One region of the Streptomyces sp. MGP-BFMKR1 genome, then DNA from elsewhere that is predicted to be linked to it. Evidence: riboswitches for the same ligand, from Rfam matches in the RefSeq annotation. Region 1 holds a riboswitch; each other region holds the start of a gene.
What was found. A riboswitch is a leader RNA that binds a small molecule or an ion and turns the genes downstream of it on or off. The one in region 1 is predicted to bind cobalamin.
Positions count from the first base shown of each region.

Region 2: another riboswitch for cobalamin. It lies ahead of AC3CHW_RS28225 (cobalamin biosynthesis protein); the one in region 1 lies ahead of AC3CHW_RS10170 (ribonucleoside-diphosphate reductase subunit alpha).
Region 3: another riboswitch for cobalamin. It lies ahead of metE (5-methyltetrahydropteroyltriglutamate--homocysteine S-methyltransferase); the one in region 1 lies ahead of AC3CHW_RS10170 (ribonucleoside-diphosphate reductase subunit alpha).
Region 4: another riboswitch for cobalamin. It lies ahead of AC3CHW_RS06895 (GHMP family kinase ATP-binding protein); the one in region 1 lies ahead of AC3CHW_RS10170 (ribonucleoside-diphosphate reductase subunit alpha).

Region 1 covers NZ_CM173408.1:2,761,913-2,769,413, reverse strand. Annotated here, with positions in the region: gene AC3CHW_RS10175 (ribonucleotide-diphosphate reductase subunit beta) at 1-499, opposite strand, end outside; gene AC3CHW_RS10170 (ribonucleoside-diphosphate reductase subunit alpha) at 610-3,093, opposite strand; cobalamin riboswitch at 3,251-3,372, opposite strand; gene AC3CHW_RS10165 (YbdD/YjiX family protein) at 3,907-4,119, opposite strand; gene AC3CHW_RS10160 (carbon starvation CstA family protein) at 4,374-6,560, opposite strand.
Region 2 covers NZ_CM173408.1:7,035,216-7,042,716, forward strand. Annotated here, with positions in the region: gene AC3CHW_RS28220 (cobyric acid synthase) at 1-221, opposite strand, end outside; gene AC3CHW_RS28225 (cobalamin biosynthesis protein) at 236-1,243, opposite strand; cobalamin riboswitch at 1,419-1,548, opposite strand; gene AC3CHW_RS28230 (hypothetical protein) at 1,799-2,041, opposite strand; gene AC3CHW_RS28235 (inorganic phosphate transporter) at 2,144-3,562, opposite strand; gene AC3CHW_RS28240 (class II aldolase/adducin family protein) at 3,927-4,679, shown strand; gene AC3CHW_RS28245 (alpha/beta hydrolase) at 4,795-5,913, shown strand; gene AC3CHW_RS28250 (hypothetical protein) at 6,196-7,501, shown strand, end outside.
Region 3 covers NZ_CM173408.1:7,305,519-7,313,019, forward strand. Annotated here, with positions in the region: gene AC3CHW_RS29390 (L,D-transpeptidase) at 1-794, opposite strand, end outside; gene metE (5-methyltetrahydropteroyltriglutamate--homocysteine S-methyltransferase) at 1,153-3,483, opposite strand; cobalamin riboswitch at 3,661-3,844, opposite strand; gene AC3CHW_RS29400 (MepB family protein) at 4,040-4,615, shown strand; gene AC3CHW_RS29405 (RNA polymerase sigma factor SigF) at 4,761-5,660, opposite strand; gene AC3CHW_RS29410 (ATP-binding protein) at 5,964-6,371, shown strand; gene AC3CHW_RS29415 (ATP-binding SpoIIE family protein phosphatase) at 6,884-7,501, shown strand, end outside.
Region 4 covers NZ_CM173408.1:1,873,054-1,880,554, forward strand. Annotated here, with positions in the region: gene AC3CHW_RS06885 (carotenoid oxygenase family protein) at 1-1,089, shown strand, start outside; gene AC3CHW_RS06890 (NUDIX hydrolase) at 1,148-1,648, opposite strand; cobalamin riboswitch at 2,203-2,418, shown strand; gene AC3CHW_RS06895 (GHMP family kinase ATP-binding protein) at 2,551-3,555, shown strand; gene AC3CHW_RS06900 (cysteine synthase family protein) at 3,552-4,574, shown strand; gene AC3CHW_RS06905 (ATP-grasp domain-containing protein) at 4,571-5,830, shown strand; gene AC3CHW_RS06910 (MFS transporter) at 5,823-7,082, shown strand; gene AC3CHW_RS06915 (class I SAM-dependent methyltransferase) at 7,051-7,501, shown strand, end outside.

The DNA.
Region 1 (7,501 bases):
CCCCGTAGAAGAAGAGGCCCTCGATGCAGGCGGCGAAGCAGATCAGGTTGAGCAGGAAGCGGCGCCGGTCGGCCTTGGACTCCAACCGGTCGAGCTTCTCCACCTCGTTGATCCACTTGAAGCAGAACTGCGCCTTCTCGCGGATGGAGGGGATGTTCTCCACGGCGTCGAACGCCGCGGCGCGGTCGTCCGGGTCGGGCAGGTAGGTGTCGAGCAGCGTCAGGTAGAACTGGACGTGCACGGCCTCCTCGAACAACTGCCGCGACAGGTACAGCCGCGCCTCGGGCGAGTTGATGTGCTTGTACAGCGTCAGCACGAGGTTGTTGGCCACGATGGAGTCGCCCGTGGCGAAGAACGCGACCAGGCGGCCGATCATGTGCTGCTCGCCCGGCGAGAGCTTGGCCAGGTCGGCGACGTCGGAGTGGAGGTCCACCTCCTCGACGGTCCAGGTGTTCTTGATCGCGTCGCGGTAGCGGTCGTAGAACTCGGGGTAGCGCATCGGCCGCAGGGTCAGCTCGAAGCCCGGGTCGAGCAGGTTCTTGCGCACCGTGACCGCCTCGCCGGTGGCGTGGGTGGTGTCGATGGTGGCCGGAGGGGTGGCCGGGCTGGTCACTGGCATGCCTCGCAGGATTCGGGGTTTTCGAGGGAGCAGGCGACCGCGTCGGCTTCGACGGGCGTCTGCTGGGCGGGTACGGGGACGCTGGCCGTCGCCTCGCCGCCGCGCGCGGAGTGCGCGATCCGGGTGGCCGGGCGCGAGCGCAGGTAGTACGTGGTCTTGATGCCGCGCTTCCAGGCGTACGCGTACATCGAGCTGAGCTTGCCGATGGTGGGCTGGGCCATGAAGAGGTTGAGCGACTGGCTCTGGTCCAGGTACGGGGTGCGGTCGGCGGCCATGTCGATCAGGGCGCGCTGCGGGACCTCCCAGGCGGTGCGGTACAGGTCGCGCACCTCCTGCGGGACCCAGCCGAAGTCCTGGATCGACCCGTTGGCCTCGCGCAGCGCGTCGCGGGACTGCGCGTCCCACACCCCGAGCTTCTTCAGGTCCTCCACCAGGTAGGCGTTGACCTGGAGGAACTCGCCGCTGAGCGTCTCGCGCTTGAACAGGTTGGAGACCTGCGGCTCGATGCACTCGTACACGCCCGCGATGGAGGCGATCGTCGCGGTCGGCGCGATGGCCAGCAGCAGCGAGTTGCGCATGCCGGTCCTGGCGATCCGCGCGCGCAGCGCCTCCCAGCGCGCGGGCCAGTGCGCGGTGGCGGTCGGGTAGTGGTCCGGGTGCAGCACGCCGCGCGCGGTGCGGGTGGCGGCCCAGGCCGGGTGCGGGCCGGCGGGGGTCTGCGCGTCGGAGCCGGCCCGGGGGCGCTCGGCGAGGTCGGCGGATGCCTCGTAGGCCGCGAGCATGATCCGCTCGGCGAGCCGCGTGGACAGCTCCCTGGCCCGCGGCGAGTCGAAGGGCAGCCGCAGTTGGAAGAAGACGTCCTGCAGGCCCATCACGCCGAGGCCCACCGGGCGCCAGCGGGAGTTGGAGGCGCCGGCCTGCTCGGTCGGGTAGAAGTTGATGTCCACCACGCGGTCCAGGAAGGTGACCGCGACGTGCACCGTCTGGTCCAGTTTCGCCCAGTCGACGGCGTCGAGCGGGTCGGCGACGGAGGCCAGGTCCACGTCCGTGCGCAGGTGTGCGGCGAGGTTGACCGAGCCGAGGTTGCAGACCGCGGTCTCGCCGTCGTTCGTGACCTCGAGGATCTCGGTGCACAGGTTGGACGAGTGGATCACCGCGCCGGGCTCGGCGGTCTGGTTGGCGGTGCGGTTGGCGGCGTCCTTGAACGTCATCCAGCCGTTGCCGGTCTGCGCGAGGGTGCGCATCATCCGCGCGTACAGCGTCCGGGCGGGCACCGTCTTGCTGGCCTTGCCCGCGGCCTCGGCGGCGCGGTAGGCGGCGTCGAACTCATCGCCCCACAGGTCCACCAGGTCCGGCGCGTCGGCGGGGGAGAACAGCGACCAGTCCTCGTCGGCCTCGACCCGGCGCATGAACTCGTCCGGGATCCAGTGCGCGAGGTTGAGGTTGTGCGTGCGCCGCGCCTCCTCGCCGGTGTTGTCCCGCAGTTCGAGGAACTCCTCGATGTCCGCGTGCCAGGTCTCCAGGTAGACGCAGGCCGCGCCCTTGCGCCGGCCGCCCTGGTTGACGGCGGCGACCGAGGCGTCGAGCGTGCGCAGGAACGGCACGATGCCGTTGGAGTGCCCGTTGGTGCCGCGGATCAGCGAACCCCGGGAGCGGATGCGCGAGTACGACAGGCCGATGCCGCCCGCGTGCTTCGACAGCCGCGCGACCTGGTGGTACCGGTCGTAGATCGAGTCCAGCTCGTCCAGCGGCGAGTCCAGCAGGTAGCAGGAGGACATCTGCGGGTGCCGGGTGCCGGAGTTGAAGAGCGTGGGGGAGCTGGGCAGGTACGCCAGCGAGCTGGTGAGCCGGTACAGCTCGCTGACGTCGGCCAGCGCCCGCGCGGAGCCCTCCTCGGCCAGGCCGCAGGCGACCCGCAGCAGGAAGTGCTGCGGGGTCTCGACGACCTGCCGGGTGATCGGGTGCCGCAGCAGGTAGCGGCTGTGCAGCGTACGCAGGCCGAAGTAGCCGAAGCGGTCGTCGGCCCGGCCCACGCCGTGCCCGGCTCCCGCCGCGTTGGTCTCCTCCACCAGCGCGTCCAGGGCCGCGGCGTGGGTGCGGACGAAGTCCGCCGTCGCGTCCGCGATCAGCCCCTCGCGGTGGCCGACGGCGACCGAGGCGGAGAAGGACACCGCGCCCTGCCCGGCGGCCTCCTCCGCGATGGCCCGGGTCAGCAGCCGCGCGGCGAGCCGCGAGTACTGCGGCTCCTCGGCGATCAGACCGGCCGCCGCCTCGGTCGCGAGCGACCGCAACTCCGCCTCGTCCGAACCTGGATGGCGTCCGCGCAGCGCGGCGGCGGCCACCTTTCCCGGGTCGGTGGCGGGCAGGTCGGCGGTGAGGTCGGTCAGTACGCGCAACAGCGCGGTGCCGGCTCCTTCGACCGCTGACTCTGAGACGGACTCACGTGAAACGGGGTCCGCTGGCGCGATGGTCACGGGTGGCTCTCCCTCGCTCGGCAGGGGGCCGCGCGGGAGGGACGGAAGGCGCGCACGGGCGGGCCACGACCTGTGGTCGGGCATGCCACGCGGCGTCCACCGGCCCAACCCACGGGGCCCGGACGTATGCGACGCCCGGGGCCGGCAAGCGTGTCCGGCCATGGGCGCGCTGTCGGCAGGTCCTCGGACTCACGGCGCGCAAAACGGCACACGTACACCGTTGCGGGACAGTTCCGGATTCGCACCGGATTCCCCTGCGGCGACAGCGAGCACGAGCATACATCTTGTGTCGGCGATGGCGTGTGCCCCCACATCTTGTGTCGCGGCGCGGTGAATCCCGTACGGATGTGCTAACCGATCCAGGGGTCTGAGTGCCCGTCGGGCCCGTCATGAAGGGCCCGAACGGTTCGACCGCGGCCCCGTCGATTGGTGGCTTGCCACAGTCCCCGGCGTGTTGGCGGCCCACTCGGCGCGGAGCGGGACGCGGCGCGCGCCGGTCACCGTCGGCGCGGACATCACTGGCCGAAGAGGGGGGAATGGGATGCGGCCCGCGCGGCGCGCGCGGCGGCGGTGGGGACGTGACAGGGCGACAGCCCGCACCGCCGAAGCCGAAGCCGAAGCCGAAGCCGAAGTCGACGCCGAAGTCGACGCCGACGCCGTTCATGGCGCGCGGCGGCGTGCGCCGGGCGCGGGACAGGGCGCGGCGAGCGCGGGGGGAGGCGCGGCGGCGCCCCGCGCGCCACGCGGGGTGCGTGGCTCGCGGGGCGCGGGGGCGGTCGGCCGGCGGGCGTCTGGTGTGCGGGCGGGGCGGCGTCAGCAGCAGCGGAAGCCGTTGCGGGGGTCCGCCTCGCGCTCGTCCATCCGTCGCCGCTCGAACTCGGCGCGACTGGCCGGCTCGGTGCCGGGGTGCTGCCGGCGGGTGTGCGCGACGTACCGGTCGTACGTCCCCTCGCCGGTGAACTCGCGTACGTACCAGCGCACTCGGCGGCCCCAGTGCGCGGCCCGGCGCGCGGCGGTGTTGGTCATCGCGATCGGCTCCTTGTCGGGTGCGGACGCTGGCGGGTGGTGCCCGCGGGGTGCGCGGGCCCGGCCCCCTGCCCATGGTGCGGCCTCGCGCGGCCGTGGGGCAGGGGGGCGGGCCAGCGGCTTCGGTGGAGCACCGGGTGGCGTGTGCGGTGCCCGCGCGGCGGGGCCAGCGGGGTGGTGCGTGGCGCGGGCGACATCCGCGCGGCGGGCCGGGCGCCGGGGCGGCGCCGGTTTCGCCCGCCGCGCGGACGCGGTCAGGCGGAGGGGTCGCCCTGGGTGACGCGTTCGGGCCGGCCGGCCGCCGCGGCGGCCTCGGCCAGCTCCCGCTTCTCCTCGGGGGTGGCCACGAGTCCGGCCGGCGCGACGATCCGCGACTCGACGTACGGCGTCTCGTGCAGCCGGGCGGCCTCCGGGTCGCGGATGGCCCGGACGCAGGTGCGGGCCGCGTCCGCGATGACGACGATCACGAGGACGGCGAGCAGCGCGGAGAGCACCCCGTCCACGGTCGAGTTGGTGACGACCGTGTGCATCTCGTCCATGTTCTTGGCGGGCGGGAGCACCTTGTCCGCGTCGATGGCGTCCTGGTAGCGGTCGCGCTGGCTGAAGAAGCCCACCCGCGGATCGCCCGAGAAGATCTTCTGCCAGCTCGCGGTCAGCGTCACCACCACGTCCCAGACCAGCGGGACGGCCGTCACCCAGGCCCACTTGAGCCGCCCGGACTTCACCAGGAGCGTGGTGCACACCGCGAGCGCGACGGCGGCCAGCAACTGGTTGGCGATGCCGAAGATCGGGAAGAGCTGGTTGACGCCGCCCAGCGGGTCGTGCACGCCGACCCACAGGAAGTACCCCCACAGGGCGACCACGATGGCGCTGCAGATCCAGATGCCGGGCTTCCAGCCCACGTCGCGGAACGGCTTGTAGACGTTGCCCAGCATGTCCTGGAGCATGAACCGGCCGACGCGGGTGCCCGCGTCCAGGGCGGTGAGGATGAACAACGCCTCAAACATGATCGCGAAGTGGTACCAGAACGCCCGCATGCTGTCGCCGCCGATCACGTCGGAGAAGATCTCCGATACGCCCACGGCCAGTGTGGGAGCGCCCCCGGTGCGCGAGAGCAGCGAACTCTCCTCCACGGCCTTGGCCGCCGCGGCGAGTTGTTCGGGCGAGATGGAGTAGCCGAGCCCGGCGACCGCCTCCGACGCGGACTGGACGGTGTCCCCGACCACGCCCGCCGGCGCGTTCATCGCGAAGAACAGGCCCGGGTCGATGATGGACGCGGCCACCATCGCCATGACGGCCACGAACGACTCCATCAGCATGGCGCCGTAGCCGATCATCCGTACCTGCGTCTCCTTCTCGATCATCTTCGGCGTGGTGCCGGAGGCGATGAGCGCGTGGAAGCCGGAGAGCGCGCCGCAGGCGATGGTGATGAACACGAAGGGGAACAGCGACCCGGCGAAGACCGGTCCGTCGCCGCGGCCCGCGAAGTCGGTGACGGCGTCCATCTTGAGGGTGGGCAGCGTGAAGACGACCCCGACGGCCAGCAGCCCGATGGTGCCGATCTTCATGAAGGTCGACAGGTAGTCGCGCGGCGCCAGCAGCATCCACACCGGCAGCACGGAGGCGATGAACCCGTACGCCACCATCCACAGCACCAGCGTGCTGTGGTCCAGCGTGAAGGTGTCGGCCCAGGAAGACTCGGCCACCCAGTTGCCGCCCACGATGGACAGCAGCAGCAGAACGAGGCCGATGAGCGAGACCTCGGTGACCCGGCCGGGCCGCAGCACGCGCAGGTAGAAGCCCATGCCGAGGGCGATCGGGATGGTCATCGCGATGGAGAAGGTGCCCCAGGGGGACTCGGCCAGCGCGTTGACGACGATCAGCGCCAACACCGCGAGCAGGATGATCATGATGATGAACACCGAGAGCAGCGCTGCGGCGCCGCCGATCGGGCCGATCTCCTCGCGCGCCATCTGGCCGAGCGACTTGCCGTCTCGCCGGGTGGAGAAGAAGAGCGTCACCATGTCCTGCACGGCGCCCGCGAAGATCACGCCGACGACGATCCATATGGTGCCCGGCAGATAGCCCATCTGCGCGGCCAACACCGGGCCGACCAGCGGCCCCGCGCCCGCGATGGCCGCGAAGTGGTGGCCGAGCAGCACGCGGCGGTCGGTCGGGTGGAAGTCGACGCCGTCGTTGCGCCGCTCGGCCGGAGTGGCCCGCGTCTTGTCGGCGCGCAGCACCCTGGTGACGATGAAACGCGAGTAGAAGCGGTACGCGATGGCGTACGAGCCCAGCGCCGCCGCCACCATCCAGGCGGCGGAGACCTCCTCGCCCCGGGAGAGGGCGAGCATGGCCCAGCCGAGGGCGCCGACGAGGGCGACGGCGGTCCAGACGAGGACGGTGCGCGGGGAGATGTTCCGTGGGCTGGGAGTGCTCACCGGGCACACCCTCCGTCGATCCGGGCCGGTGCCACAGCGGCACAGCTCGCCGCGACAGCCCAGGTCAGAGGCCGACGAGGGGAATGCGCGGGCGCGGTGCGCCCGGCTGACTCCTCGTCTGGTGTGGTCTGGACCAATTGCCCGAGGGCTCGTACGATCGCCTTCATCTGGTTCAACTCCGCTTCCCCACGCCTGCGATGGGACCTGAACGTGCTCGACATCGTGGTGGTACTGCGGGCCCAGGGCGTGCCTCGTGGCGTCCATCACGTCCACAACCGGAACGCGAAGACGCCCCTCGCCCTCGCCGACACCGGGTCATCCTTCCCTTCGACCTCACACGTCACGCGCGTACCAGCCCTGGCAGCGCGGGCCCGGCTCGCGCCTCATCTGGAACCCGCCGATCCGTCCGCTCCGTTCGTCGATCTGGCCGGTGGACCGCTCGATGGGCCGCCCCTCGGCGCCACCCACGCCGGGCGGCAGGCGGAAATCCTCGCGCGGGTGACCAGGGGAAGGGAAGCCTCCGCCGGTCACGACTCCCGGGCCGGCACCCCGCGCCCCCGCGCCCGACGCCCCGCGCCGGCCACCCCACGAGACCGCGCGAGACCTGGCCGAAAAGCGGCGGCCACGGCCGCGCGGCCTTGCCCCGCCTGGGCGACGCGTGCCAGCCGCGCCGGCTTACCAGCCACCAGCGCGGCCGGAATCCGCGCGGAACGGCCCGACCGCGTTTGACCAAGGCTTTGCCAGGTCCGACGCCCCACCCCGCGCCGCCGACCCCCTGATCAGCGCCACGCCGCACACACCACCCGGGGCCGCACCGGTCCACAGGGTGGACCCGCCGTTCCACCGCCACGACGCGTGGCGTATCACGGTGTCCAGCACCGCGGCGCGGCCCACCAAAGCCGCCGCCCGCGGCGCGCTCCCCTTGAGAAAGGACCGCACGT
Region 2 (7,501 bases), 4.3 Mb from region 1:
ATCAGCGCGGTCGGCTCGACGCGGGCGGCCTGCGCCTGCATCGCCTGCGCCCGCCCGATCTCCGCGCCGTCGCGGGTGACGAAGGAGTTGAGGGACATGTTCTGCCCCTTGAACGGCGCGACCCTGACGCCCCGGCGCGTCAGCCAACGGCAGATGCCCGCCGTCACGACGCTCTTGCCGGCGTCCGACGTCGTCCCGGCGACCAGCAACCCACCGCCCATGCGTCCCGTCCCCCTCATCGGTTCCCCTGGTGCGTGCCCATGGTGGCGGCGCCGTACGCCAGTCGCCCGGCGACGGTTACCGCCAGGGCCAGCGTGCTCACCCGGCGCGAGAGCCGTACGGCGCGCTCGATGTCGGCCACCTCGACCGGCCGGTTCTTAGCGCCCAGCACCGGCCGGTGCTCGACGCGGCCCGCGTACGCGAGGGTGCCGCCGAGCCGCACGCCGAGGGCGCCGGCGAACGCGGCCTCCACCGGGCCCGCGTTGGGGCTCGGGTGGCTGCCGGCGTCGCGCCGGGCGACGGCCCAGGCGCCGCGCGGGTCCGGCCCGGCGAGCACGGCCAGCGCCGCCGTGAGCCGGGCGCCGGGCCAGCCGACCACGTCGTCGAGCCGGGCCGAGGCCCAGCCGAATTTGCGGTAGCGCGGCGAGCGGTGCCCCACCATCGCGTCCAGCGTGTTCACCGCGCGAAAGCCGAGCAGCCCCGGCACACCGCCGGCCGCGCCCCACACCAGGGCGCCGACCACCGCGTCCGAGGTGTTCTCGGCGACCGACTCCACGACCGCCCGCGCCATCTGCTGGGTGTCCAGGGCCTGCGGATCGCGCCCGCACAGTCGCGGCAGCGCGTCCCTGGCCGCGTCGACGTCCGCCGCCGCGAGCGCGGCGCCGATCACCCGGGCCTCCCGCCCGAGCGTGGTGCCGCCGAGCACGGCCCAGGTGGCGGCGGCGGTCAGCGCCGTCTCGGCGGCGATGCCGCCCAGCGTCGTGGCCGGGCGCGCGGGCCGACCGGTGGCCGGGCGGCGCGCGGCGCGTGCCAGCAGCGCCCCGGCGAGCACCGTGCCGCCGGCGCACACGGCGGTGTGCAGGGCCCCGCGGCCCCGGTCGTCGCGCCACAACCGTCGCTCCACGGCGCCGGCGGCGCGCCCGAAGGCGGCCACCGGGTGGCCCCGGCGCGGATCGCCGACGGCACGGTCGCCCAGAAAGCCGAGGACGGCACCGCAGGCGTACGCAACATGATCGGTACGCATGGGTCAGTTCGCCGTCGCGCCTCGAAGGGGGAGGGCCGCGCCGGGTCGCCGTGGCCCGAAGGGGCGGCGGCGACGTGGCGACGGGGGCAGGGCGAAGGGCGCTGGACGGCAGCAGGCCATGGCGGTGTGTCCTCACTCAGGGTCCGCGCCCTGGTTCGACGTGATCGGCGGCGAGAGTCTCCTGGCTCCCGGATCGACGCCGCACCCCGGCCTTCCAGCCCGCCGTGTGCGAGCCGTGACCATGCGCTGGGGGAGCGCTCCCCGGTGACAGTGGCGGGACCGCGCCGGACTCACACCGGCTTCCTCTGCTGTCGCCGTTTGGCTCCGGCAGTCCACCACGGCCCGGGAAGACCCGTCAACTCGCCGTTGACCTGCGACGGGACGGCCCATCGCGCGCGGCGCGCCCGAGCCGAGGCACGCCCGCCCCGCGCGCCGCACGCCACGCACGCACCCCGGGCGGGCGGCGCCGTGTCCACACGGCACCGCCCGCCCGGGGCGAGGCGCCCGCGGCGGCGACCGCCCCAGGCGAGGAACTACGAGCTACGAACTCCGGGCTCAGGCGACGATCAGATAGATCCCGTACGCCACCGCCGCCGCGCACAGCGCGAAGCAGGCGTACGCGCCGGAGCGGGCCAGCGCACCGGAACCACCGGCCGTGCCGGCGGCGCCCGTGGCCGCGTCGCGGGAGGGCTTGGCGGAGGTGCCGACGATGCCGAGCGTGAAGACGCCCACCATGGCGACGGTCACCACCAGGCTCACGCCGAAGACCTGGCCGAGTGCGGCCCAGTCGATGTTCATGGCACTGCTTCCTTGTCGTCGGGGCGGTACTGCCGCGTCGTACGGGGCTCGGGCGCGAGGCGCGTACCCGGGCCCCGTACGGAGGGACGGGGCCGGCCGCTGCTAGACCGTGGCCTTGGCGGGCGCGGCGGCCGAAGTGGCGGGTGTGGCGGTGGTCGGCGCGGCGCCGCGCGCCTCGCGCTCGGCGCCGGTCGGCTGCGCCGGCAGCGAGTCGGCTGCGGTCGCCGACGGGTCCCCGGGAGCGGCAGGCTGCGGCGCCGTGTCGCTGGCCGCCTGGGCGAGGGCCGCCTCGGTGGGCGGCGGGGCGACGCTGCGCACCGCGGCGGTCACGATCCCGACCGGCTCGGCGGCGGCGTCCGCCGTGGCGGGGACGGTCGCGTCCGCGGCGACGGCCGCGGCGGCCGGAGCCGGGGCGTCCTCGACGTCGTTGACGTTGGTGTGGTCGACCGGCTTGCGGCGCGAGGCCAGCCAGATGGCGCCGCAGGCGATGACGGCCAGCACGGCGACCGTGGTCACGCCCCAGTCGCCCTGGTCGGCGAGGAGGGCGGCGGCGCCGGCGACGAGGCCGGCGGCCGGCAGCGTCAGGCCCCAGGCGATGACCATCCGGCCGGCGGTGGACCAGCGCACCACGCCGCCCTTGCGGCCGAGGCCCGAGCCCATCACGGAGCCGGAGCAGACCTGGGTGGTGGAGAGCGCGAAGCCGAGGTGCGAGGAGGCCAGGATGACGGTCGCGGCACCGGTCTGGGCGGCGAAGCCCTGCGGCGGCTGGATGTCGGTGAGGCCCTTGCCCATGGTGCGGATGATGCGCCAGCCGCCGAGGTAGGTGCCGAGCGCGATGGCCACACCGGCCGAGACGATGACCCACATCGGCGGGTCGGAGGCGGGCGCGACGACGCCGCCGGTGACCAGGGCCAGGGTGATGACGCCCATCGTCTTCTGCGCGTCGTTGGTGCCGTGTGCCAGCGAGACCAGGGCGGCCGAGGCGATCTGTCCGGCGCGGTAGCCCTTGGCGGTGTCCCGCGGGTCGCGGTCGCGGGCGATGCGGTAGGTGAGCCGGGTGGCGACGAGGGCGGCGACGCCGGCCACCAGCGGGGCGGCGACCGCGGGGATGAGGACCTTCATGACGACCGCGTCGCCGTTGACCCCGTCCATGCCGACGGAGACCAGGGTGGCGCCGATGAGGCCGCCGAAGAGGGCGTGGGAGGAACTGGAGGGCAACCCGGCGAGCCAGGTCAGCAGGTTCCAGACGATTGCGCCGACCAGACCGGCGAAGATGACTTCCGGTTGGATGCCGGACCCCTCGTCGATGATGCCGCCGGAGATGGTCTTGGCGACCTCCACCGACAGGAACGCGCCGACGAGGTTGAGTACCGCCGACATGGCCACCGCGGTCTTGGGCCGCAGCGCCCCCGTCGAGATGGTGGTGGCCATGGCGTTGGCCGTGTCGTGGAAGCCGTTCGTGAAGTCGAACACCAAGGCCGTGATGATCACGATCCCGATGAGAAGCGTGATGTGTTCCATTCACCCAGGCAATCGTTGAGGGAGCAACGTCCCGGCGACCGTAGGTACGAAGAGTGAACAGAAGGTGAACTAGGTAGGGCATCGCGGTGACGTGGCCCGGGGGGTGTGGCGGGGACATGCTCACACCTCCTCGTTGGCCGTCCAACGTCGCAGGTCAGCGGCGTGCGAGCGGCCTGCGGCGGACCTCAATCCGTTGTACATGTGACGGACATCCGATCTCCCGTTTCTGTTCTCCCGTAACCCGTACGGAGCAGCCTTCCGCACCGTCCGTGACGACCCGACGGGACGGCTCGGCCGGCCCCCTCGCCCACCGGCCGGCGCGCGGCGCGAGGGGGCCTGACAGGATCGGGCCCGGAGGTGGCCCATGGCACGGGAGACGGACGAGCGAGGCGTCGGGGACGAGTGGGACGAGCGGCACGAGCGGCGGGCCGCGGGCGCCGTCCCGGACCCCGCGACGCTCGCGCCGGCCTGGCGCGAGGTGGTGGCCACGGCCCGGCGCAGCACGCGCGACGGCCTGGTCGTCGGCACGTCGGGCAACGTCTCGGCGCGGGTGGGCGACACCGTCCTCGTCACCCCGAGCGGTGTGCCGTACGACGCGCTCGGCCCCCGGGACCTGGTCGCCGTCGACCTCGACGGCCGCGTGCGCGTCGGCCACCTGCGCCCCACCAGCGAACTCCCGCTGCACCTCGCGATCTACCGCGCCACCGACGCCCGCGCCATCGTGCACACGCACGCCGTGCACGCCACCGCCGTCTCCACGCTCGTCACGGAACTGCCCGCCGTCCACTACATGGCCGGCGCGCTCGGCGGCCCCGTCCGCGTCGCCCCGTACGCCCTCTACGGCAGCGACGAACTCGCCCGGCACGTGCTCGCCGCCCTCCGCGACCGCACCGGTTGCCTGCTGCGCAACCACGGCACGGTCGTCTACGCGGACACCCTGCGCCGGGCGTACGAGCACACCGCCCAACTGGAGTGGATGTGCCAGGTCTGGCTGGCCGCCGCTGCCGTCCCCGGCCGCGCCCCCGCGCTGCTCACCGCCGCACAGCTCGACGAGGCCACCGACCGCCTGCGCGGCTACGGCCAGCCCCCCGGACCAGCCGGCGCGCCGCCCGCCTGACGCCGGCCCGGCCACGGGCGCGCGCCCGGCCCCGGCGCCCGGGGCCGGGTGGCGGCTCACCCGGCGGACGGGTGCCCACTGGCCGGCGCGCCGCTCCCCGCCCACACTGGGGAGGATGCGCCCGCGTACCGCGGCGGCCGTCGCCGCCACCACCGTGCTGGGTGCCGGGACGGCCGTGCTGGCCGGCCGGTACGCCAGCGGTGCCGCCCTGACCCCCGACCGCCCGCTGCCCGGCGAGCCCAGGCTCACCGTGCACTCGACCGCCGCCGGCCAGGTCACCCTGACCCGCACCCTGGCCTCCCAGCGCCCCGGGACGTACGGGCTGACCGGCGACGGCTGCCACGCCGCCGTCGGCCCCGTCGTCGAGGGCGCGCCGCACCCCGCCGACTGCGTCGTGCGCCGCCTGGAATCGGTCACCCGCGGCACGTTGGAGCCGGGCGCGCGCGTCTGGTTCACGCCCCAGGTGTACGCGGGCGACCCCGGCCAGGCGCTCGGCCTCGCCTACGAGGACGTGGAGGTCCCGGGCGAACTCGGCGCGCTCCCCGCCTGGTACGTGCCGGCCGCCCGCGACACCTGGGTGATCACCGTGCACGGCCTGGGTGGCACCCGCGAGCACCCGCTGGTCGTCCTGGGGTTCCTGCACGACAAGCAACTCCCGGTGCTCGACGTGTCCTACCGCGGGGACGCCGGGGCGCCCCCGTCACCCGACGGGGTGAGCCACCTGGGCCACACCGAGTGGCGCGACCTCGACGCGGCCGTCGCCTACGCGGCACAGCGCGGCGCGCGGCGCGTCGTGCTCCACGGCTGGTCCACCGGCGCCTCGATGGCCCTGCACACCGCGGCGCACTCGCCCCTGCGCCACCTGATCAGCGGCCTGGTCCTCGACTCGCCCGTGCTCGACTGGCAGGCCACGCTGCGCGCCATCGCCGTCGCCCGTGGCACGCCGGCCGCGCTGCTGCCGCTCGTGGTGCGCGCCGCGCAGGGCCGCGCGTCCCTGCACGCGGAGCACTTCGCCGAGTTGGCCGACGCGGGCCGCCTTGAGGTCCCCACGCTGATCGTGCACGGGCCCGACGACCACCTGGCCCCCTGGGCCGGCTCCCGCGCCCTCGCCGAGCGCCGCCCGGACCTGGTCACCCTGCGCAGCGTGCCGCGCGCCCCGCACGCGGCGATGTGGAACGCCGACCCCGTCGGGTACGAGGAGGCGCTGCGCCGCTTCCTCACCCCGCTGGTCTGAGCGCCCCCTCCCGCGACGGGCCCGCCGGCCGGGCGCCCCGCCGTGGGCCTCGGCAGGGCGCGCCCGAGCGCGGCCGACGCCCGCCCTTCACCTGGCCGCCATGCCGCGCTCGCCCGACTTTCGTGCCACGGCCGTGTTCGGCTCGCGCGGGCGTTCGGATCGGCCGACGCCCATACGGCCCAGGGAGGCGGCTCATCCGCCCCAACCGCCACACCCGTTGCGGGAACGCGGCCGGATGACCACCGATTGGGTTTTCGGGCCGTCAGGGGCAAGACTGCTCTTGTGACGTCCCGTACCCCGCGCGACTCCCGACTCCGACTCGTCCCCCACCGGCCGATCGCCGGTGCCCGCCGGGCAGTGCCGCAGCGCGGCACCCGCCCCGCTCCACGACCACCGGAGGGCACCCCGCCACCCGCGGAACTTGCCCGCCAGGCACGGGCCTCGCTCGCCGGTGCCGCCCGCGTCGCCCGCTGGGCCGCCGCCGAGCCGAACGGTGACGCGGCGCTGCGGCCAGGGGCGTACGGCGCCCTGTCCGACGTGGCCGCCGACCGCGCGGCCACGGCCCTCGGCCTGACGCCCGCTCAGGTACGTACCGACTGGGACCGGGCCCGCCTCGCCGGCCTGATCGAGTTGCACGGCGGCGCCGCCCGGGCGGGCTGGCGGCTGCGCGCCTGGGACCGCGACGACTCGGCCGTGCTCCGCGGCTGGGTCGCGCTGTTCGACGCCTGGTCCATCGCCCACCCCTGGCTGCCGGACGACCGGGGCCCGCGCGGCCGGGCCGACGCGGAGGCCACTCCGGCCGCCGTGGCCGAAGTCATCGAGGCCGTGCCGCAGTTGCTCTCGCTGTTGCAGCTCTCGGCGGGCCCCGTGGGCTTCCCCGCCCTGCTCGACCTGTTGCGCAAGCGGGTCGCGGAGCTGCGTACGGAGCGCTGCGAGGTCCCCTACGGCCAGCGTGCCCCGCAGCGCGGCGCCGCCGAGCCGGGCCCTCGCCTGGCCGCCCCGCCCGAGCCGCTGCCCGGCCCGCACGCCGGCCTCGACCTGGCCACGGCCGCCCCGCCGAGTGCCGCGGAGGCGGCGGCGGGGGAGGGGACCGGCGCGGGCGCGTCCGCCTGTGAGGTCCCCGAGTCGCTGCTGACCTGGGCGCTGGGCGGGCTCGCCGAGGTCGACGCGCTCGTCGTGCGCGACGCCGACGCCGTGGAGGACCGCGAGGCCGAGCTGACCGCGCTCGGCAACTGGGCGGTGTGGGTCAAGCTGGAGCAGATCTGCGTCGCCGCCCAGAGCCCCGCCGGCAACATCGAGCAGCCCGCCGAGGACATGCTGCGCGGCTGCGCCCAGCTCACCCCGGGCCCGGCCCGCGCCGAGTACCGCGCCTGGCTCGCCGCCCGCCCGGTGGGCAGCGCGGTCACCGAACTGCTCGACGCGGCGCGCGGCGACGACGCGCTGCTGCGCGGGCTCGCCTTCGAGGCGCTGCGGGTGGTCGGCGCCCCGGCCGAGCCCGCGGTGCGCGCCGCCGTGGACGAGTCCCGGCTGCGGCCCTACGCCCTGCTCTGGCTCGCCGAACAGGAGGGCGCCGACCCGGAGGACACCC
Region 3 (7,501 bases), 4.5 Mb from region 1:
CGCACCCGCTGGCCACCCCGGGTGAGCGTGAGCTGCTTGGTGTCCAGGTCCACCGAGACCACCTGGCGCTCGCCGACGGTGAAGTCCGTCGCGTAGTCACGGACGAACCAGCCGCCCTCGCCCGAGTCCACGCCCGCGAGCTGCGCCTTCAGCTTCACCTTGGTGCCCGGCTGCCAGTACTCCCTGGGCCGCCAGTCCACCCGGTCCTTGCCCGACCAGTCCTGCATCCAGCCCCAGGAGCCCTCGGTGTTGTTCGACGTCTCCACCTTGAGCTGCTTCTCCACCTCGGCCTTGTTCTTCACCGGGTGGTCGAAGACCAGCGATATGGGCTGGGCCACGCCCACGGTGGACTTGGCGCCGGGCCGCCAGTCCAACTTGTTGACCTTGTCCGCGGCCACCGTGCGGAACGAGGAGGTCTTCGAGTCCTTCGCCCCGCCGTCGCCCTTGGACTGCACGGTGACGGTGTAGCTGGCACCCGGGGCGGTCTTCCGGTCCGAGGTCCACGAACTCCCGTCATCGGCCAGGCGCCCGGTCAGCCTGGTGCCCTTGGTGTCGGCGACCGTCACCTCGGTCAGCTTGCCGCCCCGCGCCGTGACCTTCACCTGCTCGCCGGCCTTGACCTGGGAGCCGGAGAGGTTGACCGCCACCGTCGCGGGCTTGTCCGACGCCGTGTTGGCGTCCGCGCTGGAGCAGGCGGTCAGGGCGGCGGCAGCCAGCGCCGCCGTGCCGGCCAGGGCCGCGGTACGACGGCGCTGGAGCGAGGTGCGGTACTGCGGGCGTCGAACGTGAAGCATGGCGATTCCTCCGTGCGCTGGCTGTCAAGGGGGAAGAGCGGATATCGAGAACGGTGGTTGCCATTCCGTCCGGAAAACTCCGTAACGCCTCTGTGACAGCCATCGGGGGACAACCCCCGCGAATCGAGCGCCCCGAAGGCCCCGCGCTACTCGACCAGGCCACGCGGCGCCGCGTCCGTGCGCCACGCCAGGGCGCCCGCGGACGCGCCCCGGCGCGCCCCCCTCGCGCGCGCACGCGGCGACACGGGGCGGCGCACCACGGCGCGCCGCCCCGCCTCCGCCGCCCCGCCCGGCTAGGCGGGCGGTGGCGCGGGGTGGCGCCGTGACGGGCGAGTCGCGGCGCCACCCCACGCCACCGCTACGGCTGTCCCGCCGCCCCGGGCAGCTCCGCCCGCACCTCCCGCGCCGCCGCCACCAGGTGCTCCAGCGACCTGCGGGTCTCCGGCCAGCCGCGCGTCTTCAGGCCGCAGTCCGGGTTGACCCACAGCCGGTCGGCCGGAACGGCCACCAGGCCCGCGCGCAGCAGCCCGACCACCTCGGCCGCCTCCGGCACCCGGGGCGAGTGGATGTCGTACACGCCGGGCCCCACCTCGCGCGGATAGCCGGCGGCGGCCAGCTCGTCCGCCACCCGCATGTGCGAGCGGGCCGCCTCCAGGCTAATGACGTCCGCGTCCAACGCGTCGATGGCCGACAGGATGTCGCCGAACTCCGCGTAGCACATGTGGGTGTGCACCTGGGTCTTCGGCCGCACCCCGCTGGTGGCCAGCCGGAACGCCTCGGTGGCCCAGGCCAGGTACGCGGCGCGGTCGGCGGCGCGCAGCGGCAGCGTCTCGCGCAGCGCCGGCTCGTCGACCTGGATCACCGAGGTGCCCGCCGCTTCCAGGTCGGCGACCTCGTCCCGCAGCGCGAGCGCCACCTGCCGGGCGGTCTCGGCCAGCGGCTGGTCATCGCGGACGAACGACCAGGCGAGCATGGTCACGGGCCCGGTCAGCATGCCCTTGACCGGCCGCTCCGTCCGCGCCTGCGCGTACCGGGTCCAGCGCACGGTCATCGGCCCGGGCCGCGCGACGTCGCCGGCCAGCACCGGCGGGCGCACGTAGCGCGTGCCGTACGACTGGACCCAGCCGTGCTGGGTGGCGAGGTAGCCGCTGAGCTGTTCGGCGAAGTACTGCACCATGTCGTTGCGTTCGGGCTCGCCGTGTACGAGGACGTCGAGGCCCGCCCGCTCCTGGAAGTCGATGACCGCGCGGATCTCCGCCTCGACGCGCGCCTCGTAGGCCGCCGCGTCCACGCGCCCCGCGCGCAGGTCGGCGCGGGCCGCGCGCAGCTCGGAGGTCTGCGGGAACGAGCCGATCGTGGTCGTCGGCAGCAGCGGCAGCCGCAGGTGGGCGCGTTGCGCCGCGGCGCGTTCCGCGTACGGCTGGTCGCGGCGGGCGTCCGCTTCGGTGACGGCGGCCGTGCGGGCACGCACCGCGGGGTCGCGAGTGAGGGCGGAGCCGGCGCGCGAGGCCAGGCCCGCCCGGTTGGCCGCGAGCTGGGGCGCGACGGCCTCGGTGCCGTGGGCCAGCGCCCGGGCCAGGGTCACCACCTCGTCGACCTTCTGCCGCGCGAAGGCGAGCCAGCGGGCCACCTGCGGGTCGATGTCCCGCTCGGCGGTGGCGTCCAACGGCACGTGCAGCAGCGAACAGGAGGCCGCCACGTCCACCCGGTCGGCGAGCCCGAGCAGGGTGCCGAGGGTGGCCAGCGACTTCTCCAGGTCGTTGATCCAGACGTTGCGCCCGTCCACCACGCCGGCCACCAGCCGCTTGCCCGGCAGCCCGCCCACCGCCGCGAGCCCGGCCAGGTTGGCGGCGGCCGGCCCGGTGAAGTCCAGCGCGAGCCCCTCCACCGGGGCCGCCGCGAGCACCGGCAGCGCCTCGCCGAGCCGGTCGAAGTACGAGGCGACCAGGAGTCGCGGACGATCCGTCAGCGCGCCGAGGTCGCGATAGGCGCGGGCCGCCGCGTTCAGCTCGGCCGGCGTGCGGTCCTGAACCAGCGCCGGCTCGTCGAGCTGCACCCACCGCGCCCCCGTGGCCCGAAGGTCGGCCAGCACCTCCGCGTACACCGGCAGCAGCCGGTCAAGCAGCGTCAGCGGCGCGAAGTCCGCAGCCACGTCCGGGTCGGGCTTGGCCAGCAGCAGGTAGCTGACCGGGCCGAGCAGCACCGGCCGCGCCGCGAGCCCGAGCGCCATCGCCTCCGACGCCTCGGCGACCTGCTTGGTCGAGTCGGCGGCGAAGACGGTGTCCGGACCGAGTTCGGGCACCAGGTAGTGGTAGTTGGTGTCGAACCACTTGGTCATCTCCAGCGGCGCGCTGTCCCGCGTGCCGCGGGCCATGGCGAAGTAGCCGTCCAACGCGTCCGCCGCCACGGCGGCGCGGTGCCGGTCGGGGACGGCGCCGACCATGACGCTGGTGTCCAGGACATGGTCGTAGTACGAGAAGTCGCCGGTCGGCACCTCGTGCAGGCCGGCGTCGGCGAGCTGGCGCCAGACCTCGCGGCGCAGCCCCGCGGCGGTCTCCCGCCGGGTGGCGGCGTCGACCCGGCCCCGCCAGTAGCCCTCGACGGCCTTCTTCAGCTCCCGGTTCGGGCCCTGCCGGGGGTAGCCGTACACGGTGGCGCGATGTGCCGCGGACGCGGACGTGGTGGTCACGGAACTCTCCTTCGCGAGCGTTGTCCCAGGACCCCGGGCCGGGCCGAACGCGCGATGCGGGAGAACAGGGCCGACCGGGACCGCCACGGCCCGTGCCGCGCGCGTCCGCCCGCCCTGTACGCCGATCCGCCCTCGCGGTCACCGGAATCCACCGTGCGCGCGGTCGCGCACGGGCAGCGGCAGGTCTTCGGACTCGCGGGCACGCCTGCCCAGGGCAGACCCCTACTGGTCGCCGCTTCCCAGGTCCGACCGGACCCAGTGCTCATGACGACTGTCGTTCCCACTCACCGCTGCGGGGCAGTCCCGGATTCCCACCGGGTTCCCTCTTACGACGCGCCTGCCTGGCGGACAGGGCGAACCGGCTGCGCCACCCACCCTACGGGCTCGGCCCGACACGACCCGGGTGACTTCGGCCGTTCCCGGCACCGGCGCGCGACGCCGGGCCCGGCCGGCGGCCGGGCGATCAACCGACCCGTGGCCGTCCGACAACCCGGGCCTGCGCGACCCGGGCCGGGCGAGGGGTGCTGGTCAGCGGTGACAGGATGGCGGAATGTCGATGAACCGCGACGTCTCGTCGGAGCGCGGCACCCGGGACGCCGGACCCTGGTCCGGTGTGGCGGGACTTCCCGACGATCTGCTGCTGGCCAGGGCGCGCGTGTACGACCCGGTCGGGTTCGCCTGCTCGCGGCCGGTGCCCGAAGCGGAGAGCGCCGCGTACGGGGCGTGCGCGTTCACGCTGGACGGCGCGTCGGTCAGGTTCCGCGTGGCCAGGACGACGCCGACGAAGGTCGGCCAGTTCGTCACCGTGTGGCGGAGGTCCGCGAGCGGGCCGATCCAACCCTTCGACGCCGACGACCCCGTCGACCTCTTCGTGATCAGCACGCGCGAGGGCCAGCGGCTGGGACAGTTCGTGTTCACGCGGGACGTGCTCCGCGAGCGGGGCGTCGTGGCGACGGACGGAATCGGTGGGAAGCGGGCGTTCCGCGTCTATCCGCCGTGGGTGACGACCACCAGCCGGCAGGCCCGCGCCACGCAGGCGTGGCAGTCGCGCCACTTCCTGCCGCTGCCCGCGCGCGAACCCGTCGACCAGGCCCGGGCCCGCGCCCTGTACCGCCCCGGCGCCCGCCCCTGAGACCACGCCCGGCGCCTCGGTGAGCCACCCGGGCACGGCACGGCCCCGGTACCGGCCGGGACGTGGTGTCCCGACCGATACCGGGGCCGTGGGCGGGTGCGTCACCTGCCGCCAGCAGCCGTACCCGCCCGCGCGGTCCGCTCGCTCAGTGCGAGGTGAGCAGCCCGCGGTGTAGCCGGTTGATGATGCGCGACAGCAGTCGCGAGACGTGCATCTGCGAGACGCCGAGCTGCTCACCGATCTGAGCCTGTGTCAGCTCCTCGACGAACCGCAGGTGCAGGATGCGCCGCTCCCGCTCGTCCAGCTCGGCGATCAGCGGCGCCAGCGACTGGAAGTCCTCGATCAGCTCCATGGCCGGGTCGTCCATGCCGATGAAGTCGGCCAGCGCCGCCGCGCTGTCCTGGTCGTCGCCGCTGATGGCGGCGTCCAGGGAGGCCGAGTTGTAACCGTTGGCCGCCACCCGGGCCTCGATCACCTCTTCCTCGGTCATCTGCATCAGCTCGGCGAGCTCGCGCACCGTCGGCGCGCGCCCCAGCCGGCTGCTCAGCTCCTCCGACGCCTTGGCCAACTCGATCCGGGCCTCCTGGAGACGCCGGGGGACGTGCACGGACCAGCTCGTGTCCCGGAAGAAGCGCTTGATCTCGCCGACGATGTACGGAACGGCGAAGGTGGGGAACTCCACCTCGCGGGAGAGCTCGAACCGGTCGATGGCCTTGATCAGGCCGATCATGCCGACCTGGACGATGTCCTCCATCTCGTCGGCGCGGTGGCTGAACCGCTTGGCCACGTACCGCACCAACGACATGTTGATCTCGATGAGCGTGTTGCGCGCGTACTGGTACTCGGGAGTGCCCTCTTCGAGAATGGTCAACCGGTCGAAGAAGAGCTTGGAAAGCGACCGAGCGTCCTTCGGTGCGAGCTTGTGCGGCTCGGCGAGCTCCGGCAGACCTCCGCCCGACTCCGGGGCGTCCGTGCTGGTCCCCAAGGGGGTCACGGGCTCCACCTGCGCCGTGTTCATCGCTGTGGCCATGACCTGCGCCGTCATGAGTCCTCCCCGAAAATCCGCTAGACGCTGGCCGCCGTTCTCGGCGGCGAGCGTCGCCTACCCGCCCGTAATCGAGTCATGCCCCATCTTTTTGAGATTCGGCTGGCCGGCTCCCGGTGAACCCGTCGACGGGCCACCCGTGGCGGCCGTACGAGCGCGGCTCCGACGGGCACAGCGGCCGGCGGGGCGTGTGGATAATCCCCATGTGCCGGCTTGCGCCCGGCGCGAGCGGGCAGCCGCACCACAACGGAAACAACGCGTCATTACGGGGGTGACGGTATGGACGCCACGAGGTGCAGCCACGTGCGACCTCCCGTCCGGAGTCGATATGCCATTCCGCGCAGTGCCAGTGAGGCACGGCGCCTGATCGAGAACCTGGTGCGCGCGCAGTTCCCGGCGCACCACGAGGCCGGGCCAGCCGCCGAGACGGTGACGGACATACTGCTCGTGACCTCGGAGTTGGTGACCAACGCGATCCGGCACGGTGGCGGCGTCGTCGGCCTGTGGGCCCGGCTCGACGCCGACGGGCTGCGGCTCGCCGTACGCGACCGCAGCGACGACCTGCCCTTCGTCAGAGCCCGCACACCGGGCGACCCGGTCCCCATCGGGGGCTACGGCTGGCCCATGATCCGCCGGCTGGCCAGCGAGGTCCGCGTCACCCCGTGTCCGGGCGGCGGCAAGGAGATCCGCGTCGTCCTGCCCGTGACCTGACGCCGCCCCTCCCGGCCCGGGCGCGCGCCCGGAGCCCGGGCCCGGCGCGGCCCCGGAGCGGCCGGTGCGCCGCGGCGAGCGACCACATGGCGGACAGGCGGCCGGCCCGTCCCCGGCCCCGTCCCGCCGCCGGCCACGCGCCGCGCCCGCCTGCCAGGCCCGCCGTGCGAGTCGGCCGGGCAGCCGCCCGCGCGCGTCCCGTACGACCACCGTGACGAGCGGCGCCACCCGCGCACCGGGCGGTGTCACCCGCGCATCGGGGGGCGCACAGCGGGGCCCCGAGCGCCCCGATCAGCCCCCACGAGGCGTCCCCGAAGCAGGTCGGACGTGTCAGGAGGGTGGCCGGAGCAGGTCCGAGCCGTTGAACATTGCAGGAGAGCGACATACGCTCGCTGTCCCACAACAACAGTCACGAACAGCCACCCGTGGACGGCGCCCGGGCGGCGCAGACGCCGCTTTGCCGGCACACTCGTAAAGCAACGGCGGCCTGGGCGCGATGGGAGGCCAGCACGGTGAACGACGGCAGCCGCACTCGGCGTCTGACCAGTCGGCTGGCCACGCAGAGTGCCGCCCGCGGCCGAGGTGCCGCGCGCCGCCGCGTGCGCGTCAGCCAGGACCAGGGCGGCGCGGCGAGCCAGTTCACCACCCGCAGCAAGCTGGCCTGGCTCAGCGCCGCCAGCACGCGCATCGGCACCACCCTCGACCTGCGGCGCACCGCCCAGGAACTGGCCGAGTTCGTCGTCCCCCAACTGGCGGACGCGGTGGCGGTGGACTTGCTGGAGGTGGTGCTGCGCGGCGAGGAGGGCGACCGCCGGGCCGAGGGCGCCAAGCTCGCCACGCGGCGGGCGATGGCCGTCAAGGCCGTGGACGCGCTGGCCAACCTGGAGCCGGACCCGGTCGGCGAGATCATCGTCCGCGACGAGAAGCACCGCGACACGCTGCTGACCACCGTGTGCCTGGCCCAGCGCAAGCCGGTGCTCGTCTCGCGGATGACCGACCGCGACTTCTCGCGGGTCGCCTCCACCGACAGCGCCGCGGACAAGATGCGCCGCGGCAACGTGCACAGCTACATGGCGGTCCCGCTGATCGCCCGCGGCCTCCTGCTCGGCAGCGCCGACTTCGTACGCGCC
Region 4 (7,501 bases), 890 kb from region 1:
GTCCCCGACCCGCGGGTCAGCAGCGCCGCCACGCACGTGGTCGAGCACGCCGGCCGCATCCTCGCCCTCCAGGAGGCGAACCTCCCGTACGAGGTGACGCCCCAGCTCGACACGGTCGGGGCCTTCGACTTCGGCGGCGCGCTGACCACGGCCATGACCGCGCACCCCAAGACCGACCCGGCCACCGGTGAACTGCACTTCTTCGGCTACAGCCCGGTGCCGCCGTACCTCGTCTACCACGTCGCCGACGCACAGGGGCGGATCGTGCGCAGCGAGGTCGTCCCCGGCGCCGGCCCGACCCTGATGCACGACTTCGGGCTCACCGCGCGGCACGTCGTCTGGCTCGACCTGCCCGTGGTCTTCGACCCCGCCGAGCCGTCGGGCATCCCGTACCGCTGGAGCGACGACCACCCGCCGCGCATCGGCGTGATGCCCCGCTCGGGACCGGCGGTCGTGCGGTGGTACGAGGTGGCGCCCGGGGCGCTGCTGCACGTGGCCAACGCGTACGAGGACGAGCGGGGGCGCGTCGTCCTCACGGGGCCGCGTTACGACCGCGCCGGGTGGGAGCAGTCCTGGAAGTGGTGGACCGGGGCGCCCGGCCACGCGCCCGATCCGGTCGTCGGCGCCACCGCCCACCGCTGGGTCCTCGACCCGGTCACCGGGCGCGCCACGGAGCAGCCGTTGGACGGGCTGGTCAGCGAGTTCCCGACGATCAACGAGGAGTTCACCGGGAGCGCGAACCGGTTCGTGTACGGGGTGGCCTTTCCCGGGCCGGAGCTGACCGAGTACGCCGTCGTCAAGTACGACCACGACGCCGGCGGCCGGGAGTTGTCGCGCCTGGGGCCGGGACAGATGCCGGGCGAGGCGGTGTTCGTGCCGGCCGACGGGGGCGTCCGGGAGGACGACGGGTATCTGCTGACCCTGGTCAGCGACCTCGCCGACGACGCCTCGCGCCTCCTGGTCCTCAACGCCGCCGACCTGGGTTCGGGCCCGCTGGCGACCGTCGATCTCCCGCACCGCGTGCCGGGCGGCATCCACGGCTCGTGGATCGACGACAGTCACCTGCCCGGTCCGCACGGCGCGGCCTGAGCGGCGAGCCAGCCGGGCGTTCGTGCGGTGCGCGCGGACGCGCGGCGTGCGGCGGTGTTCAGGAACGCGGCGTGGGGGTGTCCCGCGCCGCCGGCCCGTCCGGCGTCGGTGCCAGGGGGCCGGCCGACCCGTCCGGTGCCGCGAGCAGGGCCAGGCCGTCGCGCGCGGCCGGGGACAGGGTCACGGGGGTCAGGCCGGAGCGCGGCAGCCACCGCACCGCGCCGGTCGACCCGTCCCGCTCCGTGACCCGCAACGGGCCCGGCGCCAGCGTCGCGACGTAGAAGAGGCCCACCAGGTGCCAGCGCACCCCGAGTCGGTGGGCCGCGTAGCTCCGCGCGCCCACCAGGTGCGCGTCCAGCAGTTCCAGGCCCGTCTCCTCGTACACCTCCCGCGCCAGCGCCTGCCGCGGCTGCTCCCCCGGGTCGATGCCGCCGCCCGGCAGGTGCCACAGTCCGGGGGCGAAGACGGGTGAGGCGTCGGAGAGCCGCGTCAGCAGCAGTTGGTCGGCCGTGGTGGCGATGGCGTAGGCCGACACGCGCGTGCGAGCGGGCGTTTCCATGAGTGGGCCTCCGAAGGGAGAGGGTGGCGGGCGGTCGCGGGGTACGCGGCTCCGCGCCACTATCGATCATGGACGGCGCCGCGCCAAGGGGGTGACGCCGGGCTGCGCGGAGCCGCCCGCCGGGTCGGCGCCGGCTCCCGCGAGACCGAGGCCGCCACGGGTTCGGGGGCGTCGCGAGAGCGCGTGTCGCCCGGCCGAGTGCCCGCACGGGCACAGCAGCCGCTTCCTTTCGGTCACGGCTCAATTGACCCGCTTGACCCGCAGGGCCCGAGCGCCCCAGGGCGCCCACGAGCACGGCGCTGCGCCGCAGTTGGCGGACGCTCGCGGGGCCGCGCACCGGACGCCGGGAGGCGGGGCCCGCCCCCGGCGCGTACGGCCGGTGCCCCGCACGCGCCCGGTCGGACGCGGCTGACCGGCCACGACGCGGTCGCCGATGCCCCAGGCACCGGCGGGCCCAGCCCCTCGCGCACCTCGTACACCGTTCGCATCAGGACACCCAGCCACATCAGGACAAGGCTGGAACACGCCCTGTCGCAAGTGGCGCGAGCGCCCCTACGCTGATACGCGCAGTCGGTTCGCGCCACGTCCAGTGGCGCGGCGCAAGAGGGAACCCGGTGTGAGTCCGGGACTGTCCCGCAACGGTGAGTGTGAGCGAACGCCGTCGGCGCGCCCGGCCCCAGGGTCTCGGTGCGCGGCGGTCAGTAGGTGCCCGTCGGAAGTCCGGCAGGTGTTCCACGAGTCCGAAGACCTGCCAACTGCGCACGCGCCCTGTCGCGCGTGCTGTGCACGGTGACCTCGAGGACTGGGTCGGCGGTACAGGCGGTTGACCGGGCGTCGTGCCCGCCGAACCGCCCCCTCCCTTCCGGTCGGCGCTCGGGGCGCGGGACGACGAGGGAGGACGCGTGCATGGTCACGGAAGTCCGCGCCCGGGCCAGCCACCGGCCGATCCACACCCGGCCGCGCCCAGACCCGCGCCGTCGGCACCCCCCGCCGCCCGGGGCGGCCCGTCGGCCGCCGGCTCCGGCGCCGATCCCGGCATCGTTCCCGGTCCCCGCACCGCCGCCGGCGTCTGTCACGGCACGCTGGGCGAGCTGTACCAGGGGCCGCTGCGCGCCGGCGGCGCCCCGGACATCGCCCTCGTGTCGTTCCCCGTGGACCGCCACTCCTGGGCGTACTTCACGCCGGGCGCCGGCCGCCCGGGGGCCCTGCCGCCGGGCGAGAAGGCGGCGCGCGCGGTCCGCCTCTTCCTGGACCACTTCGGCCTGCGGCTGCCGCCCGGCCACTGGAGCACCCACTCCGAACTGCGCGTCGGCGTGGGGATGGCCAGCTCCACCGCCGACATCGTGGCGACGCTGCGCTGCCTGTTCCGCCTCTTCGGGCTGCCCTACGACCAGGGTGTGGTGACCGGCGTGCTGGCGGCGATCGAGCGGGCCGACAGCGTCTTCCTCGACGAGTTCGCGCTCCACCTCAGCGCCCGCCACCAGGTGGTGCGCACGCTGGGCACGGGCATCGGCTTCCACACCGCGTTCGTCACCGAGCCCGGCACCGTGGACACCAGCGCCGTCACCGCGCCGCTGCTGCGGCACTACGCGCGGCGGGCGAGCGAGTACGAGCGGTGCCTGACCGACCTGCTCAAGGGGTTCGAGTCCGCCGACCCGGCCGCCGTCGCCCGGGCGGCGACCACCAGCGCCACGCTCTCCCAACAGGTCCTGCCCAAGCGCACGTTCGCGCGCGTGCTGGCCCACCGCGAGCACTTCGGGGCCGACGGGATCTTCGTCGCCCACACCGGCTCCCTGATCGGCTACCTCTTCGCCCACCGTCCCCCCGCCGAAGCGAAGTCCGAACTGTCCGCCTTCTTCCACTCGCTCGGCCACCAGTGCTCATTCGCCCAAGGAGGCTACGGGTGATCCACCCCCACATCGCCGACGCCCTGAAGGTCCCCGACCTCGTCCGACTCACCGATGACACGGTCCTGATCCGCTTCGAGTCGATGAAGATCTACTCGGCGCTCGCGGCCGTCCGCCACCTCCTGGACCGGGGCACGGTGCGCCCGGGACAGACGCTCGTCGACAGCTCCAGCGGCATCTACGCGCACGCCCTCGCGCTGGCCTGCCACCGCTACCACCTGCACTGCCACATCGTGGCCTCCACCACCGTGGACGCCACGACCCGCGCCCAACTGGAGATCCTGGGCGCCACCGTGGAACAGGTCAGGCCATCGGCCGACCTCAAGCTCGACCAGGAACTGCGGGTGCGACGGGTGCGGGAGATCATCGCCGAGCGCCCCGACGTGCACTGGATGCGCCAGTACCACGACGCCATCCACTACCTCGGCTACCGCGAGGTCGCCGACACCCTCGCGGCGGCCTTCCCCGGCCAGGCGCTGACCGTGGTCGGCGGCGTCGGCTCGGGCGCCTCGACCGGCGGCCTCGTGGCGCACCTGCGGCGCACGGACCCGTCGGTGCGCCTGGTGGGGGTGCAGCCGTTCGGCAGCGTCACCTTCGGCAGCCAGGACCACCACGACCCGGAGGCCATCATCGCGGGCATCGGCTCCTCGATCGTCTTCGACAACGTCCGGCACGACCTCTACGACGCCATCCACTGGATGGACTTCCGACACGCCCTCTCCGGCGCCGTCGCCCTGCTGCGCGAACACGCCGTCTTCGCCGGCCTGTCCACCGGCGCCGCCTACCTGGCCGCCACGGACGACGTCCGCCGCCATCCGGACCGGCTGCACCTGGTCATCGCCGCCGACACCGGCCACCGGTACGTGGAGCGCGTCTTCGCCCGGCACGCCGAGGCCCTCGACGTCGCCTCGCTGGGCCCCGTGGAGATCACCGACCCCGCGCGGATGTCCATGCCCTGGTCCGCGATGGCCTGGAACCGCGGCGCGTGCCCGGCCCACTGGAAGGAGCAGGCGGCATGAGCGTGGTCTGCCTGGAATCGCTCACCTTCGGCCTGGGCCACCTGGTGCGCGCCGCCAACACGTTGGGCGAGCGGCTGCGGCTGCTGACCCGCGACCCGTCGTACTACGCGTACGAGTTGGAACGGCTGCCCGCCGGCGCGCTCGACGTCGTGGAGGTCGACACCTTCGACACCGAGCGGGTGGCCGACCAGTTGGCCGCGACCCCCGGGCTGCGCGGCCTGATCAGCTCCACCGACACCTGGACGCTGGTCGGCGCCGAGCTGACCGCCCGGTTCGGCCTGCCGGGGCTCGACGCCGCGGCGCTGCGGCTGACCCGCGACAAGGCCGCCGTACGCAACCGGCTGCACGCGGCGGGCCTCACCCGAGGCCGGGCCGTGGAGGCCGCCAAGGCCGCGCGTGACCGGGCGCTACGGGCCGCGCTCCTGGAAGAGGTCGGGCTGCCGGCCGTGCTCAAGGACACGGCCGGCACCGGCAGCCAGAACGTCTACCTGGTCCGGGACGAGCGGGAGTGGCAGGCCGCGCTGGACACGGCCGCCGGCCGGCGGTTGACCGGCCGCCTGTTCGCCGAGCCGTACTTCAGCGGCCCGGTCTACAGCGCCGAGACCCTCACCTGGGCCGGCCGCACCCGACTGCTCGGCGTCTCCAGCCGGCTGATGTCGGCGGAACCGTCCTTCCGCGAGGAGGTCACCGCGTTCCCCGTCGCCTTCCCCGACGAGCAGCGGGACGCCCTCGAACGGTGGCTGGACCGGGTGCTGGCCGCCATCGGCTACACCGACCGCTTCGCCCACCTGGAGTTCGTGCTCACCACCGACGGCCCGGAGGTGGTGGAGGTCAACCCGCGCATCGGGGGCGCCCTGGTCGGCGAGGGCCTGTGCCGGGCGCTCGGCACCAACGTGTACGAGGCGATGATCGAGACGGCCGTCGGCCGCCGCCCCCGCCTGCTCGACGCCGAACTGCCCGGCGGTCCCGCCGTCGCCTTCGTCCTCGGCTACCCGGCCGAGCCCGGCGTGTTCACCGAGGTCACCGGCGTGGAGCGGCTGGCGGACATGCCCGGCGCGCCGGCCTGGTACCCGACCAAGCGCCCCGGCGACCGGATCGAGCACCTGACGGACAGCCGGGGCTACGCGGGCATCGTCTACGCCGAGGCCGAGACCGCCGAGCTCGCCACGCACCGGGCCGTGGCCGCCGCCAACGCGCTGCGCGTACGCACCACGCCCCTCCCCGACCAGGCGGAGAACCCGCCCGGCGATGGCTGAGCCCCCGCGCGAGGGCCTGCGCGCCACCCTGGCCGCGCTCAGCGGCCCGCTGCGCTTCCTGCTGCTCAGCTCGTTCCTGATCCCACTCGGCAGCTTCATGGTGCTGCCGTTCATGTCGGTGTTCCTGCACGAACGGCTCGGCATGGGGCTCGGCGCCGTCGGCCTGGTGCTGGCCGCGGCGTCCCTCGTGCAGTTCTCCGGCGGGATCGTGGGCGGGGCGCTCGCGGAGCGGATCGGGCTGCGGCGCACCATGCTGTGCGCGCTGGTGGTGCGCACGGCCGGGTTCGTGGGCCTACTGCTCGCGCTGCGGTGGCCGCCGCTGGCCGTCGCGGCGCTGATCCTCACCTGCTGCGGCGCGGCGCTCTACCTGCCGGCGAACAAGGCGTACCTGGTGCACGGCGTGGACGAGGAGCGTCGCCCGGCGTACCTGTCGGCGGGCAACGCGGCGCTCAACGCGGGCATGGCCGTGGGCCCGCTGATCGCCGGGCCGTTCGTGCTCTCCTCGCCCGGCTGGCTCTTCCTCGCCGTCACGGCGCTGTTCGTCGCGGTCACGGCGGGCCACGCCCGGCTGCCCACGCCACAGGGCGAGCGGCTGCCGGCCACCGAGTCCGCGCCACGGGGTCTGCTGTCCGGCCTGCCGATCCTGCCGTTCGCCGCCTGCGCCGTCTCCTTCTACCTCTACTTCCACTTCCAGCACTACCTGGCCGTCTACGCGGTCGAGCGGGCTTCGAGCGAGTTCTACAGCCTGGTGCTGCTGCTCTGCTTCGCGCTGGTCATCGTCGTCCAACCACTCGCCTCCGGGCTGATCCGGAGCATGCCGTACGCCCTGGCGCTCGCCGTCGGCTTCGCCGGCCTGGCCGCGGGCCTAGCCGTGCTGGCCATCGGCACCCGGCCGGCGCTGCTGGCCGGCGGGGCGTTGATCACCCTCGGCGACATCGTGCTCTTCCTCAAGAACGACCTGGAGGCCCTGCGCCGCAGCGACCGCTCCGACGCGGTCGTCTTCGGCCAACAGCGACTGGCCGCGGGCCTGGGCGCCTGCGCGAGCGGCGTCCTGGGCGGGCAGTTGTACGGCCTCGGCGAACGCGCCGGCGACACCGGCTGGTTCTGGCTCCTGGCCGCGGCCCAGTGCCTGCTGCTCCCCCCACTGCTGCTCGCGCTGCGCGGCCGTACGGCACGGCTCCCCACCCAACCCGGCGACACCGAAGGAGCACCGACGTCCCATGACGCACACGGGCGGATTCCAGGACGATGACTTCTGGACCGAGTTCTACGACTTCCTCTTCTCCGACCAGCGGTTCGCCCAGGCCGAGGACCTCCTGGACACCTCACCGCTGCTGAACCTGCCCGCCGGGGCACGCGTGCTCGACCTGTGCTGCGGACCGGGCGTGTTCACCGTGCCGCTGGCCCGCCGCGGCTACGCCGTGACCGGCGTGGACCGCAGCCCGGCCATGCTGGAGCGGGCTCGCGCGCTGTCGGCCGAGCGGTCGGCGCCGGCCACCTACGTGGAGGCCGACGTGCGCGCGTACTCCCAACCCGGCGCCTTCGACGTGGTGCTGAACATGTTCACCTCGTTCGGCTACTTCGAGGACCCGGCCGACAACGCGCGGGCCCTGCGCACCATGCACGACAGCCTGACCCCCGGCGGCACCCTGCTCCTGGACCTGGCGGGCA